DNA from 3 places in the Ruegeria sp. AK4 genome. Region 2 is predicted to be linked to each of the others. Evidence: riboswitches for the same ligand, from Rfam matches in the RefSeq annotation. Region 2 holds a riboswitch; each other region holds the start of a gene.
What was found. A riboswitch is a leader RNA that binds a small molecule or an ion and turns the genes downstream of it on or off. The one in region 2 is predicted to bind cobalamin.

Region 1 (3,299 bases), on a different contig from region 2:
GTATTGGGCGCTCAGCTCGGTGAGCGCACCGGCGGCGTCGCCGCGCAGGATCATGTCGATCAGGTCCAACACCCGGCCCCGATCCGCCAGACCCAGCATGGCGCGCACCTGATCGGCGCTGGTCTCGCCCGCGCCATGGGATATGGCCTGATCCAGCAGCGAGGTCGCATCGCGGGCCGACCCTTCGGCGGCGCGGGTGATCAGCGCCAGCGCATCCTCGGCGATCTGGGCCCCTTCGGCATCGGCGATCTTGCGCAGCAGGTCGATCATGTCTTCCGGTTCGATCCGGCGCAGATCAAAACGCTGGCAGCGCGACAGCACCGTGACCGGGACCTTGCGGATCTCGGTGGTGGCGAAGATGAACTTCACATGTTCGGGCGGTTCCTCGAGCGTTTTGAGCAGCGCGTTGAAGGCGCTGGTCGAGAGCATGTGAACCTCATCGATGATGTAAATCTTGTAGCGGGCCGAGGCTGCGCGGTAGCGGACGCTGTCGATGATCTCGCGAATATCGTTGACGCCGGTGCGGCTGGCGGCGTCCATCTCCATCACGTCGACATGGCGGCCTTCCATGATCGCCACGCAATGTTCGCACTGGCCGCAAGGTTCAGTCGTGGGGCCGCCCTGACCATCCGGCCCGATGCAGTTCATCCCTTTGGCGATGATGCGCGCCGTGGTGGTCTTGCCGGTGCCGCGAATGCCTGTCATGACAAAGGCTTGCGCGATGCGGTCCGCCTCGAACGCGTTTTTCAGCGTGCGCACCATCGCGTCCTGTCCCACAAGATCGGCGAAAGTTTCCGGGCGGTATTTGCGGGCGAGAACCTGATAGGCGGGGCTGGGCGTGTCGGTCATGTCTGCTTTCGCGGATTCGAGTTCTGCCGCAGCGTAGAGGTCGCCGCCGCCCGCGTCCACAGCGCGTCGTCAGGATTTTTGTTTTGGAAAACGCGGGTCCTTGCGTAAACTGGTTCGGCCTATTCCAGAGACTGTATTTTTGGCGATTATTTCATGAGGGGACTTGGTTTATGTCTCAGATGGCGATCTACGCGCTGCAAGTTGGGGGCGGTACGCTGGCCCTGACGCCGATTCCGGGCTGCAGCGGGGACTATTCCGGTGATCTGGAACTGATTTCGGACTGGAAGCCGGGGCTGGTGATTTCGATGACCACCGCGGTCGAGATGTTGCAGCACGGCGCGCAGGATTTCGGCAGCGATATTCAGGGCCGCGCCAGCCGTTGGGTGCATCTGCCGGTCGAGGATTTCGGCGCACCACCGCAGGCGGTGCTTGACGCGTGGCCCTCGGTCAGCGCGACGGTGCGGCATGCGCTGTCCGGCGGCGGGCGGGTGCTGGTCCATTGCCGGGGCGGCTGCGGCCGGTCGGGCATGGTTGTCCTGCGGCTGATGGTCGAATGCGGAGAGCCCCCGCAAAAGGCGCTGGCGCGGTTGCGGGCCATCCGGCCCTGCGCGGTCGAGACCGAGGGGCAGATGGCCTGGGCCGTCGGGACGGCACAGGTGGTGAGTGACGCTTGACTCAGGCTGAAACCCGATGCGGTTCAGCCCGCCTTTCGGGCGGGGTGATCGCTGTTGCGTCAAGCATTGCGCAGGGTGGGCTGGCGACTACACCCGCGGGCAATGGGCTGAAGCCTGTGCCAAAAATCATGTCGGCGTAGCGGTCCAGCCTGTCCAGATCATCCTCGGCGCCCTTGCCGCAAAACACCCGGATCTGATCCGGACGAGCGCGGAACCGGGCGGTGCAGCCGCCGGGGCAAAACCTCAGCTCGCTGCTGCCTTCGATTTCGAACTCAGCCGTGGTGGCGGGTCCGGCTTCTGCCACCGCCTGTGTCAGCGCACGCGCCATCCGGGCCAGCGCCGGGCAGGTTTTGCCGGTCCGCTGGCACACGGTTGCGGTGAATTCATGCGTCTTTGTCTTCCAGATCATCCTGCGCCCTCCGCGCGGCGGACGGGGGATGTGGATCAGGTAGGACTGCGCGAAGCTGTCAGGACCTGCCCGGACACCCCGCCCGAGTTTCGGTTTCAGTTCTGATGGCAGGTCTCCTGACTTGCGGGTCAAAGCGTTGCCGACCTTCCCAGCCTTTCGGCCAGTGGTGTTCCGGCAGTGCTCACCGCTTACAGTTGCGGGGGCAGTCGCGGCCTTGGTTCGTTCCGGCATCGCCGGGCAGAACCGCACCGAGTTCCCTTTTCATCCCGACCCCTTGTGGGGGCCGGAAACCATCACACAATCGCTAGCGGTTGGCCGGGCCCCGAGTCAAGCTGATCTTGATCCGCATTTTGCGCCCTCGGCCCGAAGTGGACGTTTGGTCATGTGGCTTCGCTGTTGACTTGGCCGTGCCGTTCAGCGCCTGATCAAGAAATGAACCGAATAGTTCAGATTGATTCCGAGGGTGCCATGTTGGACGCGCAGCAAACGGTTTTGACAGAAGACTTCCAGTTTCCGTCCGGCCCGGCGATGCTGTCGGCGCGGCTGTACCGCCCGGTTTCCGATCCCGAAACTGTAGTTGTGCTGAACAGCGCCACCGGCGTTCCGCGCGAGTACTACCGGCATTTTGCCCATTGGCTGGCATCGGACCGGGGCATGGCCTGCCTGACCTATGATTATCGCGATTTCGGGTCGTCCGCGTCGGGGCCGTTGAAGCACTCAAAGGCCACGATGGCGGATTGGGCCCTGATCGACATGCCCGCCGCCCGCGCCGAGATGCGCCGCCGCTTCCCTGACGCGCAGCACTGGACCATCGGCCATTCGGTCGGGGCGATGCTGGGACCGGTGCAGCCCGATATCGACCGGATCGATCGCATGATCTGCGTGTGTTCGGGGCTGGTCACGCTGTCGGATCATCCCTGGCCGTATCGGGCGCTGGCAGGGCTGTTCTGGTACGGCCACGCGCCGCTGACGGTTCACGCGATGGGTTACCTGCCGGGCAAGGCGCTGGGGTTTGGCTCGGATTTGCCTGCGCCTGTCTATTGGCAGTGGCGCAGATGGTGCACGGCGCCGCTCAACTACGTGCCCGACATTGGCACGAGCCTGCCAGAGGCCAAATGGTCCGGGTCAGGCGTGCCTGTGGACCTGTTCACCTTTGAAGACGATCAGATGGTCCCGCCCGAAGCCGTCTGGCGGCTGGCCGATCTGTACGGGTCCGGGGCAAAACGGCACCTGCTGTCGCCAAAAGACTTCGGCGTAAGCGATATCGGCCATATCGGCGTTTTTGCGCGCCGCAACGCTGCCGTCTGGCCGCGTCTGATTGGCTGAGAAAGGGCACCGGTGATCCGGTGCCCCTGCCGTCACAGACC
Region 2 (3,299 bases):
GGCGAAGGGCTAATCGACAAGGACGGCACCCGGCACGCGATGGCCGGGCTTCTGGGCCTTGTGACATCTTATGAAAAGCGCAAGTTCAACCTCGGCTATCGGCGGGCAGAATTGCTGGCCCCGATGCCGGGCCTTGCGGCAGGCACCGCGTTGCGGGGGCATGAGTTCCATTATTCCTCGATCATCGACCAGCCGGATGCCCCATTGGCGCGGGTGTTTGACGCCGAGGGGACCGAAGGGCCGCAAACCGGCTCGGTCCGTGGCAATGTGACTGGCACGTTCTTTCACCTGATCGCCGAGGCCTCGGCATGAGCGGGTTCGTGTCGTTCATCGGTTCCGGTCCCGGCGACCCCGAGCTATTGACGCTGAAGGCCGTCGATCGGATGCAAAAGGCCGATGCGGTGCTGTTTGACGATCTGAGCAGCGGCCCGATCCTGACCCATGCGCGCGACGATGCCGATCTGGTCGGCGTCGGCAAACGGGCCGGTCGCCCCTCACCCAAGCAGGATCATGTCAGCCGGTTGCTGGTGGAATACGCCCAGACCGGGCAGCGTGTCGTGCGGCTGAAATCGGGCGATGGCGGGTTGTTCGGACGGCTTGAGGAAGAGCTGGTGGCCCTGCGCGCCGCCGGGATCGAATATGAGATCATTCCGGGCATCCCCTCAGCCGTTGCGGCGGCTGCCGCGGCAGGCATTCCGCTGACCCGCCGCCTGACCGCGCGGCGGGTGCAGTTCGTCACCGGCCACGATGTCAGCGGCAAGCTGCCAAAGGACCTGAACCTGCCCGCCCTCGCCGACCCCGGCGCGACGACGGTTGTGTTCATGGGCAAACGCACCTTCCCTTTGCTGGTCGAGGCGCTGCATGCCCACGGTCTGCCGTTGGACACGCCCGCGCTGATGGCCGAGTCGGTTTCGACGCCCGAGCAATCCCTGCAGCGCTCCACCATCGGCGCGCTGTCAGACCAGTTGCAGTCCGAGATCGGAACCGCCCCGGCCCTGATCCTGTACGGCCCGCTGGCAGAGTTCGACGATGTATGACCTGACCCTGATCGGCATCGGCACGGGCAATCCTGATCACGTGACATTTCAGGGCGCGAAGGCGATCCGTGCGGCGGACCTGATCCTGATCCCGCGCAAAGGTGAGAATAAGGCCGATCTGGCCGGACTGCGTGAGGAAATCATCGCGCAGGTGTCCGAGACGCCCCCCAACATCGCCTATTTCGACATTCCCAAACGCCGTTCCGAGGATGGCTACCTGCGCGGCGTGGATGAGTGGCACGACGCCATCGCCCTGCGCTGGCAAGAGGCGATCGCGGAGCATCCCGAGGCGCGCAGCGTCGCGCTGCTGATCTGGGGCGATCCGTCGCTCTATGACAGTTCTTTGCGAATCGCGTCGCGGCTGGACCCGCACCCTTCGACAAAGGTAATCCCCGGCATCACCGCTTTGCAGGCGCTGACTGCCGCTCATGCGATCCCGATCAACGATATTGGTGCGCCCTATGTTGTCACCACCGGGCGGCGCATCCGGGATGAGGGCTGGCCCGAGGCAGGATCGAAAGTGGCCGTGATGCTGGATGGCGAATGCTCGTTCCAAAGCCTCGAGATGGCAGATTACGATATCTGGTGGGGTGCCTATGTTGGCATGAAAGAGGAAATCCTGATCCGCGGCCCGCTGGCCGAGGTCGCACAGCGGATACTCGACACCCGCGCCCGGGCCCGCGCCGATCATGGCTGGATCATGGATATCTATTTGCTGAAAAAGCGCGGGATCTGACGCAAAAGGTCGCAAATGGCGATTGCGCCGCCCCAGACATCGCGGCTAAATGAATGCGTCTGGTCCCGCCGGAGACTTCCGGATGCTAAGAGGGAATTTGGTGCGGTTTCGCCAGAAGCCCAAGCCAAAGCCGCCCCCGCGACTGTAAGCGGTGAGCCCCTGTTCAACCAGCCACTCCCGATCACTCGGGGGGAAGGCGAACAGAGGCACCGACCCGCAAGCCAGGAGACCTGCCAGGCGACAAATGAAACACCAGCCGTCGGGTGCGGCGGCTTTGGAGGACAAGAAATGACAACACAAACGCAAACGGCTTCTGCCGCCAAGACAGGTCTCCTGCCGGTACTGTTCGCCGTGGCTCTGGGTTTTGGGGTGATCACCCTGACCGGCCATGTTCAGGCATCCGGCCTGCATGACGCCGCCCACGATGTGCGCCACGCGACCGGTTTCCCCTGCCACTAAGCCGATGTTCAGTCGCATTCTGACCAGCGCGTTGTTCGCTGGTGCTGCAGCGGGGCTGATTGCCGCCTTGCTGCAGCTTATTTTCGTGCAACCCGTGCTGTTGCATGCCGAGCTTTATGAATCCGGGGAGTTGATCCATTTCGGAGCCGAGGCCGTTTCGGCACATCCCGAACTGCCCGGCATGTTCTCGGACCTGACCCGCGACGCGCTAAGCGTCATATTCACGATGCTGACCTATACCGGCTACGCGCTGATTCTGGTCGCGCTGATGTCGGTCGCCGAAGGTCAGGGGCACAAGGTCGATGGCCGCACCGGCGTGCTGTGGGGCCTTGCGGGTTTCGTCGCGTTCCACTTCGCGCCGGGCTTCACACTCGCCCCCGAGGTGCCGGGCGTTGCGGCGGCGGATGTCGGCGCACGTCAGCTCTGGTGGTTTGCGACCGTGGCCTCCGCAGGTGTCGCCATGTGGCTGATCGCGTTTGGCGGCAACCTTGTCAGCTATGTCATCGCAGCCGTCCTGCTGATGGCCCCGCACCTGATCGGCGCGCCCGAGCCTGATGTCTTTACCGGCCCCGTGCCGACCGAGATCGGTGCCCTTTTCGCGGCGCGGGCCTTTGGCATCGGTCTGGTTGCCTGGGTGTTGGTGGGGTCTTTCTCCGGGTATTTCTGGCAGAAAGAAGCCAGCCACGCCGAAGCCAACGCGTGATCGGCCAACCCGATAACCCGCCGGGCGCAACCCCGGCGGGACTTTCTGTTTCCCAAGGAAAACAAATGTCTCGCCCCCTTGCTTTGTTTGCGATTGGTCTGGTCTTTGGCGGCGGCGCGGGGTTCGTGCTTGCGGCGGCCAATGGTGTTACCTTCGACGGCCACGATCACGCCGACCCGGCCCATCACGGCAGCCACAATGCCGAAGCCGCTGCGCATGACCATTCCGCAACGATCAACCTGCCGGCAGGGCCGGACGCCCCGGCCGTTGAAATTGCCATTGTCAAAGACCCGATGGCCGGTTGGAACCTGCATGTCATGCCGCAGAACTTTCGGTTTGCGCCGGAAAACGCCTCGGCCACCGA
Region 3 (3,299 bases), on a different contig from region 2:
CGCCGAGGATATGCCGGATCGGTTAACCGCCGTATCGGCCCTGTATTTCGGTGGTATCAGCCTGGCTTGCGAGCCCTGCGCCGACGCCTATGCCGACCTTTTGAACCGCCATGGTGCAAAGCGCGCGGTCATGCTGGACCCCAATATTCGCCCGGGGTTCATTCAGGACCAGACCCGGTATCGTACGCGGCTGAACCGGATGATCGCGCAGGCGGATATCGTCAAGGTCTCGGACGAGGATCTGGACTGGATCGTCCCCGGCCCGGAAACCCTGACCGAGAAAGTGCCGCTTTTGCTGCAGGCGGGGCCTTCGGTGGTCATCGTGACCAGAGGTGGTGAAGGGGCCACAGGGTATCTGTCGGACGGAACCGAGGTCTCCGTGCCGGTTCAGCGGGTCGAGGTTGTCGATACGGTCGGCGCTGGCGACACGTTCAATGCCGGGGTTCTGGCCGAACTGCATCGCGCCGGACATCTGACCAAAGACGGTATTCGCGCGCTCAACGCCGACAGTCTTCGCGCTGCCCTGTCGTCCGGTGCCGCCGTTGCAGCCGTCACCGTATCCCGCGCCGGGGCAAACCCGCCCTGGGCGCACGAGCTTTAACCCCTTATAAGGGCAAACCCATGAAACGATCCGACATCAACCGCATCAAGTCCGAGGCGCAGGCGTTCATTCACTCTTTCGGTGCCGTGCTGCCCCCGTTTGCCGACTGGTCCCTCGACCAGATGCGCAGCGAAAAGGCGGCTGGCATACGGGACCGCAATCTGGGCTGGGACATAACCGATTACGGTCAGGGCCGATTTGATGAGCTGGGCCTGTTTCTGTTCACCCTGCGCAACGGCGACGCCAATGACCTCAGCCTCGGGCGCGGGATGTTATACGCGGAAAAGCTGCTGATCTCGCGCGACAAGCAGCTGTCCCCGATGCATCGCCATATCATAAAGGCCGAAGACATCATCAACCGGGGCGGTGGCGATCTGGTGATGGAGATTTACGCCTCGGATGAAGATGGGGGGATCGACCGGGAAAATCCTGTCATCGTGCCCAGCGATGGCTGCCCCGTCACGATCAAACCCGGTGAGCTTTTACGGCTTGCGCCGGGTCAAAGCGTCACGCTGATGCCGGGTATCTGGCACGCGTTCTGGGCGGAACGCGGTGATTGTCTGATCGGCGAGGTTTCGACCGTCAATGACGACCGCACCGACAATGTGTTCGAAGACCCGATCCCGCGCTTTGCGACAATCGAAGAAGATGCCGAGCCCGATTTCCTTCTGGTCGCAGATTACTGACAGGCGCCGGCCCCGGCTGGACCGAGACTCTTGACAACTATTCTATTCCCGGACTAGCTGCACGGGATGGTTCCCGACGGCGCGCCCGAGGGACGAAAATGGGAATACGGTGCGGCCTGTGCAGGCCAAAGCCGTGACTGCCCCCGCAACTGTAGGCGGAGAGCGACGTCAAATCACCACTGGCCAAAAGGCCGGGAAGGTTGACCGAGCGACGACCCGCAAGTCAGGAGACCTGCCATCATATGTTCAACCAACCCGGGGCGGGGTGTCCTGGAAGGAGGCTTTGATGGCACGCTTGCGTGTTCAAGATACCGGCACCACGTGTCCGCCATTGGCATTTTTCGGAGCGAAGAATGCCGCACGACACTGATCACCACGTTCTGATCTGCGAGACCTGTCAGGGGCCTGTGTCGGCGGACGCAGCAAAAGACGCACTGGACCGCCAGCTTCCCGACGGTTTCAAAACCCGCCTGATCGCCTGCATGGCCGGGTGCGAACGACCCATGACCGTTGGCCTGCAGGCCGCAGGCAAGGCCCAGTATCTGTTCGGCGACATTCAGACCGACAAGGACTTGACGGCGCTGGCCGACTTTGCCCGCCAGTATCGTGATAGCGCAGATGGCTGGACCAGCGCATCCGAGCGCCCCCCTGCCCTGCTCACCAAAACTCTGTCGCGCATGCCGCGTCTGCCGTCGGAGGACGGTTCATGAGTTTTCTGGTGGCCGAGGGTTTGGGATATTACGCGCTGAACGGAGATATGCTGCTGCAGGACACCTCGTTCAGCCTTGAAGAAGGCTCGATCCTGGCCATCGCCGGACCGAATGGCGCGGGCAAGACCACGCTGCTGAAACTGTTATGCGGGGCCGAACGTATGGCCCTTGGCGATGTCCGCATCCAGGGTCAAAGCCTGCGGAACCTCTCTGCCAGACAGCGGGCGCGGACGATTGCCGTGGTGGGGCAACAGGAATTCCCCGATGGTCGGCTGCGCTTGCGGGACTATGTTGCACTGGGTCAGATCCCGATCAAAGCGGACAGATCAGCCGCTGACCACGCAACCGACCTGAACCGCGTTCTGGATGTCACCGGCCTGTTCCATCTGGCAGAAAAACCGCTGGGCAGATTGTCAGGCGGGGAAAGGCAGCGCGCCCATATCGCAAGGGCGCTGGCGCAAAACCCGGTTTTGCTGTTTCTGGACGAACCGACCAACCATCTGGACCCCGACGCCAAGGGGCACATGCTGTCGCTGGTGGCAGAACTGGGCGTGACGGTCGTCATGATCGTCCACGATCTGGTCATGATCCCGGAATTTGCGACCCATGTCGCGCTGATGAAAGCCACGCGGCTGACCGGATTTGGACCGGTGAGCGAGGTGCTGACACCGGGCCGCGTCCGCGAAACCTTTGGCGTGGATTACCTGTGCTTTCAGCACGAAGGCCGTGTGATCCCTGCGCTCGATATCCGAAAACGCAAACTGTCACCTCAAAAGGATTTAGGATGAAGCAGAAACTCTGGCCTGTGGCGCTGATCACCGGTCTGGCAAGCGGCGCGGCGGCACAGGAAGTCTCGGTCGACAACTGCGGCGAACCGCTGGTGTTTGACACACAGCCCGAGCGATTGGTCGTGCATGACATGAACATGACCGACATGGCGTTTGCGCTTGGCCTGCAGGACAAAATCGTTGGCCTGACCGGCATCACCGGCTGGTACAAGACCAGCACCGATTTCGACGCGCAGCGCGGCGATATCCCTGAGCTCGCGCCGAAATACCCGACGATCGAGAACCTCGTCGCGGTTGAGCCCGACCTGTTCTTCGCAGGCTGGTATTACGGCATGAAACCGGGCGGAGATGTCACGCCCGACACGCTGGCCCCCTTCGGCATCAAAACCATGATCCTGACTGAAAGCTGCGTGCATCTGGACAAGGACCGCCCCGAAGCCAGCATGGACCTGCTGTTTGACGATGTTCTGCGTCTGGGCAAGGTGATGCATGTCGAAGACCGGGCCGAGGCGCT

Region 1: it holds a riboswitch for cobalamin, as region 2 does, so the genes downstream of both, ACR0EZ_RS21220 (hypothetical protein) here and ACR0EZ_RS12510 (CbtB domain-containing protein) in region 2, are expected to answer to the same signal.
Region 3: it holds a riboswitch for cobalamin, as region 2 does, so the genes downstream of both, ACR0EZ_RS05340 (DUF1636 family protein) here and ACR0EZ_RS12510 (CbtB domain-containing protein) in region 2, are expected to answer to the same signal.

The regions. Positions count from the first base shown of each region.
Region 1 covers NZ_JBQFXS010000019.1:11,838-15,136, forward strand. The annotation lists gene ACR0EZ_RS21210 (DNA polymerase III subunit gamma/tau) at 1-849, opposite strand, end outside; gene ACR0EZ_RS21215 (protein-tyrosine phosphatase family protein) at 1,020-1,523, shown strand; gene ACR0EZ_RS21220 (hypothetical protein) at 1,525-1,932, opposite strand; cobalamin riboswitch at 2,022-2,241, opposite strand; gene ACR0EZ_RS21225 (alpha/beta hydrolase family protein) at 2,365-3,258, shown strand; gene rsgA (ribosome small subunit-dependent GTPase A) at 3,291-3,299, opposite strand, start outside.
Region 2 covers NZ_JBQFXS010000006.1:76,353-79,651, reverse strand. The annotation lists gene ACR0EZ_RS12525 (cobyrinic acid a,c-diamide synthase CobB) at 1-312, shown strand, start outside; gene cobA (uroporphyrinogen-III C-methyltransferase) at 309-1,037, shown strand; gene cobF (precorrin-6A synthase (deacetylating)) at 1,030-1,773, shown strand; cobalamin riboswitch at 1,817-2,025, shown strand; gene ACR0EZ_RS12510 (CbtB domain-containing protein) at 2,062-2,232, shown strand; gene ACR0EZ_RS12505 (CbtA family protein) at 2,237-2,935, shown strand; gene ACR0EZ_RS12500 (hypothetical protein) at 3,001-3,299, shown strand, end outside.
Region 3 covers NZ_JBQFXS010000002.1:309,502-312,800, forward strand. The annotation lists gene ACR0EZ_RS05330 (carbohydrate kinase family protein) at 1-601, shown strand, start outside; gene ACR0EZ_RS05335 (D-lyxose/D-mannose family sugar isomerase) at 622-1,287, shown strand; cobalamin riboswitch at 1,338-1,541, shown strand; gene ACR0EZ_RS05340 (DUF1636 family protein) at 1,641-1,997, shown strand; gene ACR0EZ_RS05345 (ABC transporter ATP-binding protein) at 1,994-2,785, shown strand; gene ACR0EZ_RS05350 (ABC transporter substrate-binding protein) at 2,782-3,299, shown strand, end outside.